Regions from separate parts of the Methylophilus sp. E2MeOHC9 genome, predicted to be linked through region 1. Evidence: predicted binding sites of a transcription regulator. Region 1 holds the regulator's gene; each other region holds the start of a gene.

The links. Region 1 encodes sigma-54, which starts transcription at its own class of promoters, with help from an activator protein. Its sites were predicted from a motif close to TGGCACNNTTCCTGCT; they were not measured.
Region 2: a site for sigma-54 is predicted at 2,206-2,221, ahead of ACSSVF_RS06470 (type II secretion system protein). Genes of this name have one in related genera too.
Region 3: a site for sigma-54 is predicted at 1,924-1,939, ahead of ACSSVF_RS04440 (circularly permuted type 2 ATP-grasp protein). Genes of this name have one in related genera too.

The regions. Positions count from the first base shown of each region.
Region 1 covers NZ_CP196024.1:650,848-654,130, reverse strand. Annotated here, with positions in the region: gene tyrS (tyrosine--tRNA ligase) at 1-1,092, shown strand, start outside; gene ACSSVF_RS03195 (RNA polymerase factor sigma-54) at 1,168-2,721, opposite strand; gene lptB (LPS export ABC transporter ATP-binding protein) at 2,728-3,283, opposite strand, start outside.
Region 2 covers NZ_CP196024.1:1,344,483-1,347,765, reverse strand. Annotated here, with positions in the region: gene ACSSVF_RS06485 (prepilin-type N-terminal cleavage/methylation domain-containing protein) at 1-575, opposite strand, end outside; gene ACSSVF_RS06480 (type IV pilus modification PilV family protein) at 592-1,215, opposite strand; gene ACSSVF_RS06475 (pilus assembly FimT family protein) at 1,248-1,703, opposite strand; gene ACSSVF_RS06470 (type II secretion system protein) at 1,713-2,132, opposite strand; gene ACSSVF_RS06465 (type II secretion system F family protein) at 2,368-3,283, opposite strand, start outside.
Region 3 covers NZ_CP196024.1:922,904-926,186, forward strand. Annotated here, with positions in the region: gene ACSSVF_RS04435 (alpha-E domain-containing protein) at 1-393, opposite strand, end outside; gene ACSSVF_RS04440 (circularly permuted type 2 ATP-grasp protein) at 387-1,880, opposite strand; gene ACSSVF_RS04445 (hypothetical protein) at 2,105-2,623, opposite strand; gene ACSSVF_RS04450 (YicC/YloC family endoribonuclease) at 2,732-3,283, opposite strand, start outside.

The DNA of each region.
Region 1 (3,283 bases):
CGCATCAAGGCCGGATTTGACCCTACCGCACCCGATTTACATCTGGGGCATACCGTGCTGATCAACAAATTGCGCCAGTTGCAGGACCTGGGCCACCAGATACTGTTCCTGATCGGCGACTTCACCGGCATGATAGGTGACCCGACCGGTAAAAGTACCACCCGCCCGCCTTTGACGGTTGAGCAGGTGAAGATCAATGCCGATACCTATGCCGAGCAGGTATTCAAGATACTGGATCCGGCCAAGACAGAAATCGTATTTAACTCCAAATGGTTAAGCGAACTGGGTGCGGCAGGCATGATCAAGCTGGCGGCCAGCCACACGGTGGCACGCATGCTGGAACGCGATGATTTTTCAAAACGTTTTAAAGGCAACCAACCGATTGCCATCCATGAATTCCTGTATCCGCTGTTGCAGGGCTACGACTCTGTTGCCTTGCAATCAGACATTGAACTCGGCGGCACCGACCAGAAATTTAACCTGCTGATGGGGCGCGAGCTACAGAAACAGGCTGGCCAGGCACAGCAGTGCGTGCTGATGATGCCATTGCTGGAAGGCCTGGACGGCGTTAATAAAATGTCCAAATCGCTGGGCAACTATATCGGTATCAGCGAAGCGCCTGAGAGCATTTTTGCCAAGATTATGTCGATCTCAGATGCGCTCATGTGGCGCTATATCGATTTGCTGTCTTTCGCCTCGCTGGAAATCATTGCTGAATGGAAAGCCAGCATCGCCAATGGTGAAAACCCACGCAATATCAAAGTAGGCTTTGCGCAGGAGATCGTGGCCCGTTTTCATGGTCAGGCAGCGGCTGAAAAAGCGTTGCAGGATTTCCAGACGCGTGCCAAAGGCGGTATACCGGATGATGTGCCTGAAATTGAAGTGACGATAGCAGGTGACAGTATTGGTATCAGCCAGTTATTAAAACAGGCTGGCCTGGTAGAAAGCACCAGTGAAGCGATGCGTGCCATCCAGCAGGGTGGCGTGAAACTTGATAGCGTCAAGGTCGAGGACAAGAACCTGCAATTGGCAAAAAGCGTGGTTGTTGCCCAGGTGGGTAAGCGAAAATTTGCCAGGATCACGATTCAATAATCGTCGTCATTGTAAAAAAAAGGCCGCTTGCATAGCGGCCTTTTTAATTTTCAAAAATCAGACAAGCTTGAAAAGCTAAAGTGATTTGCGCAAATTCGCTGGCGGAATACTCAATGATTCACGGTATTTGGCAATCGTCCGCCGCGCCACCACAATGCCTTGTTGTGCCAGTGTGTCTGTGATCTGGTTATCAGAAAGCGGTTTTTTCTCATTCTCTTCCGCCACCATTTGCTTGATCAGTGCACGAATGGCTGTTGCCGAGCAGGAACCACCCGCATCAGTCGCGACTGAGCTGCCAAAGAAGTATTTGAGTTCATAAACACCTCTTGGAGTGAGCATATACTTGTGCGTAGTGACGCGGGAAACGGTACTTTCATGCAAATCCAGCTCTTCAGCGATTTCACGTAATACCAGTGGGCGCATCGCGATGTCGCCGTGCTCAAAGAAGTTACGCTGCCTGTCTACAATCGCCTGTGACACACGCAAAATGGTCGAGAAACGTTGCTGGATGTTCTTGATCATCCACTTGGCTTCCTGCATCTGGCTTTGCAGGTATTGGCCTGAGCTTTCACGGTTGCGCTTGAGGATATCTGCGTACATCTGGTTGATGCGCAATTTCGGGATCACACCATCATTCAGGGTAGCGACCCAGATCCCTTTGATCTTTTTCACCACCACATCATGCTGGATAAAATGATCATGGCTAAAGTTGGAAAACTCGCTGCCTGGTCTGGGGTTTTGCTGGCGTATCAGTTGCTGCGCGCCTTTGAGTGAGGCTTCATCGCAACTGAGTTGTTTGCGCAGTTTGATAAAATCTTTATTGGCCAGTAGTGCCAGATGGTCTTTGACCAGGGCGATGGCGATTTTCAGGTAGGGCGTGCTGGCTGGTAGGGCATACAGTTGCAGCAGCAGGCATTCACGCAAATCGCGGGCGCCTATGCCTATCGGGTCAAGATTCTGGATCAGCTTGAGTGCCGTTTCCAGTTCCAGCAAATCGACTTCCAGTTCCAGCGGCAGGTTCTCCACCACTTCCTGCAAATCCTGCTCCAGGTAGCCGTCGTCATTAATACTGTCTAGCAGCAGTTTGACCAGGCTCATATCGCGGTGCGACAGGTGCGCCAGTTGTATCTGGTCTATCAGGTGGTCACGCAGGCTGATGTTGCTGGCATCCTGGCGCGAAAAATCACCATCTTCATCATCATTGTTATTGCGACCTGCTTCATCCCAGTTGCTGGTACTGCCAAATTCGCCGTAGTCGTCTTCAAATTCCGGCGGGGTGAATTCTTCATTCAGGTTGGGCAACTCGCCTTCATTGCCGCTCAGGTCTTCGCGCAACTCTTCACGCAAAGTGTCGGCTGGCGAAGGGATATCCTGCTGCTGCATGGCGACATCAAAAGAACTAGCATCTTCGACTTCAGCCTGCGCTGCTAACGGGGCGTCGGGCGTATTGTCTTCAAACTCGCCTTCTTCATTATTGTCGGCCATCTCGAGCAAGGGGTTTTCCTGCAAAATGGCTTCCAGCTCCTGGCTAAGCTCCAGCGTCGACAGTTGCAACAGGCGGATAGACTGCTGCAACTGCGGCGTCAGTGCCAGGTTTTGCGACATGCGTAATTGCAGGTTTTGCTTCATAACGAATTACAGCCTAAAGTTTTTGCCCAGATATACTTCACGCACACCTTCATTCTGAATGATTTCATCGGGAGTGCCGGCTGCAAATACTGCGCCTTCATTCACGATGTAGGCGCGGTCACAGATATCCAGCGTTTCGCGAACGTTGTGGTCTGTAATCAGGATGCCGATATTCTGGCTGCTCAAATAACGGATAATTTTCTGGATCTCGATCACTGCAATCGGGTCGATCCCGGCAAACGGTTCATCCAGCAAAATAAATTTAGGGTCAGTGGCCAGGCAACGGGCGATTTCTACCCGGCGACGCTCACCACCGGACAAGCTGACTGCCTGGCTGTTGCGGATGTGCTGGATATGCAACTGATCGAGCAGTGACTCCAGCTTGGCTTCGCGTTCTTCGGCCGTATAAGGGCGGGTTTCCAGAATAGACAGGATATTATCGGTCACTGTCATTTTTCGGAAAATCGAGGCTTCCTGCGGCAGGTAAGCCAGGCCCATGCGTGCACGTTCATGCATAGGCGCGTGGCTGACATCGGTGCCATTCAAAGTAATGTGGCCGTCA
Region 2 (3,283 bases), 690 kb from region 1:
GTGGATGGAATAGCAATATTGGAATACATTAACAAGCGTTTATTGGCAAGATCGCATGCATAAATCACAGCGCCATTGACAACATAGAAGCGATTGGCCGGTGATGGTAGTGGAAACATAGTGCCCGAGAATGTCAGTGTACTTGAGCTACTGCCAGTAATCGTGCGCACCGTGTTGCCTGCATAAGCATCAGCACCATCAATCCCCAAGTTATAAATAACCATCTGATCGCCAGCACCCACTGGGACCATGTCACCAAGCACGGTGAAGGTGTATGGAGGCGGATTGCCAGTTAAAAAATCCAATGAGTCCTGTTTATAACGCCCTCCGGCTTTGATCGGAACAAATTCAACATATAACCCGTTTGACGAAACCCACACGCTATTAGGTAATGCGTTTCTGATATCGCGTGACATACGCCGTAAAGACACATCTGCGCGATCGGCTAACTCATAATAAGCCTCTGAGTTCACATAGGCTAATACCGAATTTTTAATAAAGGTAACCGAGATACCGCCTAAAATCGCAACAACGACGATGACAACCACCAGCTCAACGAGCGTAAAACCAGTCATCTGCGCTCGTAATGACTTAAACTTTGGGCGCATAACGTACCTTGAAGCCAGTCAGTTGTATCGTAGTATTAACAGGACCTTTCACAGTCACCACAATCTGCAACACTGCATCTGCAGGCAGTCCAATAAATGCCCCAGTACCGCCAGCCTGCGCAATCGCCACAGAAGCTACATATGCATTTAAACCCGTAAGAGCCGCTGAGCTACCGATACGACAAATACCAGAGCAGCCACCGCCAGGCATGGTAAATCCACCATAATCAGCCACATTATCAAACGGGTTGGTTGCACTGTAGCGACTTTCAAGTGAAGGTGTCGGGCCATTTAAACTGGCATTCTGTGGATTGGTGCAATCTCCATAACCATTAGCGGTAGAAGCATTTGCATCATCGGGGTCGCAGAAAGTGAATGGCATTTGCTGGATTTCTTGCATGAGTGATTCACCAATCGCCAGCGCTTGTTTGCGTACCAGAGGGTTAGCGGAGTGGCCACTCATCCATGCCAAAGCACCGAGAACGCCAGCAATAGCAGTCGTGACAATCACAATAAATACCACCAACTCCACTAAAGTAAAACCTTTGGCGGGCTGTCGATAAAAGCGAGATCGCTTTTTAATATTATTTTTGTCTGTATTGGTCATTGCATCATCTCGCCTGCCAACCAGATGGCATATTAGTGGATATAACCGGTATTTGCCTCAACCAGGATGTTCACTACCTGAGCAAAATTTTTTCTATTACTTACTTTATACTTCGCCAACTCATCCGGTACGGCCCGCCCCAAAGAGTCAAATCCAAGACTGGCATTAGATGGCACAACCTCAACATTTTTTGAAACGCTAAAAATATACGCGCCGCCAGTTTCTGGATTGATCACCGCCTGATTGCAGCTAACATCGAAACATAGACTCACCTTACCTGGCAAAGGGCTGGCAGTATGTATCGCATACACGATCTTTCGCTGAGCGATGGCAGTTTTTTGTGCATACCGGATGGTAGAAGCAAGTAAACCCGCGTCACCGCGGGTTTCGAAGATATCTCCATTCGCAAACCTGGGGGCAGCTACCGCCGCCAGTATCCCCATTATTGAGATCACGACCACTAACTCAACAAGGGTAAAGCCCTTCATTGTAAAACCTTATGGGCAATTTGCAGTAACTGCTGCCAAACCAGTAGCAGGCGTGTAAGTCACGACACAAGTTCCTTTGGTATATGTTCCGGCTCCAGCGTTAAATGTAAAACCAGCCCTATCCTGAATCGCCGCATCAATGCCAGCAGCACTCGAAACAGGCCAGCCTTCGCCAGTAGTTCCCGCAGCATTCACAGTAACATCGATATTATCCATTTTTACGGTTGTGCCCGAAGCACCGCCAGCCACCCAAGCAGCCTTAGCCAAACTTGCAGCTGATGAGACGGCACCAGCCAACCCTTGTGCAGCCGCTTTTTGCGCACTTGATTGCACATTGATAAATCGTGGCAAGGCCGTTGCCGCCAAGATTCCCAACACTGCAATTACCACAACCAATTCAACCAATGTAAAGCCAGCCTGTTTATTCATTGCAAAGACTCCTATCAAAATTTCCTGCCTTTATTCGCACAGTGACAGGTAAAAACTGCGTTAGTTAGTAAAAAGCAAATAGTGTGCCAGACAATTTTGGTCCTATTTGCTGAATCGTATCATTACAACTATTAATGCGACAATATTTTATGTTATCGGCTAAATACAACAATCTTTAATGGTTAATTTATTATAAGTAAAAACTTTACCTGCAAGCATCCTGGATTGTTACCGCTTAAGTACCCTTAAGCATGGTTGAACTCATATCCCATATCGGCAAAAACACGCCTAATGCTAGAATCAAGACTAAAACACCCAGGAAAATAATCATAATTGGTTCGATTTGAGCGCCTAGCGTTTTAACGTCGTACTCAACATCTGCCTGATACATATCAGCAATTTCCTGCATCAAATCATCTAGCGAACCAGACTCTTCGCCCACTGCTATCATTTGCAATACCAGAGGGTTAAACACACCTGTCTGCGTAGCCGTTCTTAAAATAGTTTCTCCACGTTCAATCCCCGAGGACATACCAAGAATTTTGATCGCTATGTAATCATTTTCAACCGTCTGCGAAACCAAGCGCAATGCCGAAAGAATCGGCAATCCACTTCGAGTGGATAATGCAAAGCTGCGTGCAAACCTTGCCATAGTCCCTTTAAAAATAATTTTCCCGGCAATAGGAATGCGCATCTTTACCCTATCCCATTGTGAACGGCCATTAGATGTACTGATATAAGATTTAAACACCCACCAAGCACCCACAACCATTGCGATCAGCACAAACCAATAATTACGCATAAAATTGGAAAACCCAATTAACATCTTTGTAATTAAGGGTAAATCAGCATTCATAGTGGCGAATACTTTTTCAAATTGGGGGATCACCATAATGTTAATCACCACAATTGCAATCGCCATCGCAATCATCACGAACATAGGGTAACGCAAAGCAGACTTAATTTGGCCACGCATGAATCGCTCAAATTCAATATGCTCAGCCAAACGGAGAAAAATATTATCGAGATTACCCGTTGTTTCACCAACTCGAATCATGCTTATATAAAAACCGTCAAATACTTTAGGGTGCTCAGCCATGGCTGCAGATAGCTCCCGCCCTGAATCAAGACTAACGCGCAACTGCCCTACA
Region 3 (3,283 bases), 270 kb from region 1:
GAGGCCAGACTGAGTCAAATCCTGCTTGATATATTGGTCAAACTCCAGCCACAGCGTGTTCATGTTTTCCCAGGTTTCCACTGTCATGGCGACTCGCACCGCACGCGCATTTTCGCGGGCATTACGCAAAGAGCTGTAAATGCTGGAGGGGTTATTGCTGTCCATCACCAGGTGTTGAATAACATGGGCGGCATTGAGGTCATCGTAAGTGCTGTCATAAATATCGCGGACCCCGGCGATTTCCAGCACGCTATCCCATAACGCCTCTTCGTTGCTGGCGTCAGTAGGCAGCAGCGACATGCTGTAAGTCACCTCCAGCACCCGCGCCACGTTTTCGGCACGCTCGATATAACGCGCCATCCAATATAAATGTTCTGCGGTTCGACTTAACATATCACGGCCTCTTGACGCTGGAGTTGGGCAGCCATTTGCGACTGCGTTTGTTCTATACATACATCATCACGTTCCAGCACCCAGGTATCCTTGGTGCCGCCGCCCTGTGACGAGTTGACTACCAGTGAACCCTCCTTGAGGGCCACGCGGGATAATCCACCCGGTACCACGCTGACGGTTTTGCCAGAAAGTACAAACGGGCGCAGATCGACATGCCGCGGCGCAATGCCTTGGTCGACCAGAGTCGGGCAGGTGGAAAGCGCCAGTGTCGGCTGCGCAATGTAGTTCGCCGGCCTGGAAACAATGCGTAACCTGAATTCTTCGATTTCCTGTTTGCTGGCGGTCGGGCCAACCAGCATGCCGTAACCGCCTGAGCCTTGCACTTCCTTGACGACCAGCTCGGGCAGATGATCCAGCACATAGGCCAGATCATCTTCCTTGCTGAGTTGATACGTAGGCACGTTCTGCAGGATGGGAGACTCACCCAGGTAGAATTTGATCATCTCCGGCACATAGATATATGTCGCCTTGTCATCGGCGACGCCGGTGCCCACGGCGTTAGCCAACGTGACGCCACCATTGCGGTAGACAGAGAGTAGACCCGGTACGCCCAACATGGAATCAGGCTTGAAAACCAGAGGGTCTATGTAGTCGTCGTCGATGCGGCGGTAAATCACGTCCACCCTTTGCGGGCCTTGCGTGGTGCGCATATAAACGGCGTTATTGCGGACAAACAAATCCTGGCCTTCCACCAGCTCTATGCCCATTTGCTGGGCGAGGAAGGCATGTTCAAAGTAAGCGCTGTTATAAGCACCTGGTGAAAGCAGTACCACGGTCGGGTCAGTGACCCCGGTTTGCGCGACTGAGCGCAGATTGTTGAGCAGCACATGCGGGTAATGCTCGACTGGCGCGATCGGGTATTTCTTGAACAGGTCAGGGAACAGCCGCATCATCATTTTGCGGTCTTCCAGCATGTACGACACGCCGGAAGGCGTGCGCAAATTATCTTCCAGCACATAAAACTGAGACTCGCTGGTGCGCACCAGGTCTATCCCGGCCACATGTGCATAAACCTGGTTGGGCACATCTACGCCCACCATTTCCGGGCGATATTGCGAATTGGTTAAAATGCTGTGCGGCACAATGCCCGCCTTGATTATTTCCTGGTCATGGTAAATATCATGCAGGAACATATTCAAGGCGCGCACGCGTTGTACTGCGCCTTTGGATAAATGCGCCCACTCACTGGCGGAAATCATGCGTGGGATCACATCAAACGGGATCAGGCGCTCGGCGCCATCTTCTTCCCCATACACGTTAAAAGTAATCCCCACGCGGCGGAACAATACCTCTGCTTCAGCCCGTTTGGCCGCCAGTTGCTGGGTAGGTACATTCGTCAACCAGCGGTCATATGCCTGATAGATGCCACGTACATTGCCCCCATACCCCTGCATTTCATCAAAAAACTGTTTGGCCGTTTGCGTCATGGTCCTTGACCTTTGCATTGCTTATAGAAATCAATTACATAAGAGCAAGCCGTGTGCCAGACATTATTTCTTAATTAAATCAGTGGCTTAAAATGTAGGCAGCAAGATATGAAAAACAAAACGCACCATTTAGGTGCGTTTTGTTGTGCTGAATAGGGTGCAAACTCAGAAACCAGGACTCATTAAAGTAAGCTGCCTGGCATTGAATACCGAAAGAATGGGGGTTATTTGTAACTCACAGATGTTGCAAATTTATCCAGCAACTGCAGATCACTTTCCTTGGGGTTAGAAACCGCTACATGCAGGTTCGCCCATCGGCCACGGTAAGCAAACAGATAATGCACATGTTTTTGTTTGATGGCAGCGTCCTGAAAGGTGTTTTCAAAATCGTAGCTCAGTTTGCAATATTGGCTATTGCAGCTTTTGGCGACTGTGGCCGGATTGATCAAAGGGTCTTTGCTGGCTTTAGGCCAAAAACAATTCAGTACCGCTTCGTGCGACTCACCGCCAGTGCATGAAGGGGTATCAACATTCAGCGTCACGGCAAAATTATTTGCGTTAGCAGAATACATATAGTGATCATTAGAATCTGCCTCCCTCACAGGCCGCAGCTTGGGCGCATCAAACGTGATGCCCCAGTCCTGGTCGGGGATCGGTAAAGTGGTTATTTCAGCGAAGGATGGGAGCGAGAATAAGCTGGCGAGTACCAGGCAGTAGCGAACAACATAGCGGGACAGAGGCATATTTCTAAACCCTATGAGTATATTGAAGTAAATTGACTATAGCATCATACATTCAATAAACGGTGACATCCGCATGGCTGCGGCGTCACATTTTGCATCGTTGTGGCGTTATTCAATATTCTGGATCTGCTCACGCATCTGTTCGATCAGCACCTTGAGCTGCATGGAAACCTGTGTGGTTTCGATCGCCACCGATTTTGAACCCAGGGTATTGGCTTCGCGGTTCATTTCCTGCATCAGGAAATCCAGTTTTTTACCGACAGGGCCGCCTGCAGTCAGGATGCGGTCCATTTCCGTAATGTGTGAGTTCAAGCGCGCGAGCTCTTCATCTACATCGGTGCGTTGTGCATAGAGCACGATTTCCTGACGCACGCGGTCATCGTCTGCCTGCATCGCTTCACGCAGTTTGGTGGTCAGTTTTTCCTGATATTGCTGGATTGCCTGCGGCAGCAGCGGTTTCACAATGGCGATTTGCTCGCGTACGCCTTGCAGGCGGTCCAGCAATACCTGCTTGAGTTTTTCGCCTTCGCGCTGACGCGCCGCAATCAATTCATCAATCGCTTGTGCAAGGCCGCTTTGCACACTGTGTGCCAGCGCTTCAGTATCCACGGCCTCGGTTTGTAACACGCCCGGCAGCTTGAATATATCGACCAGGTTGAC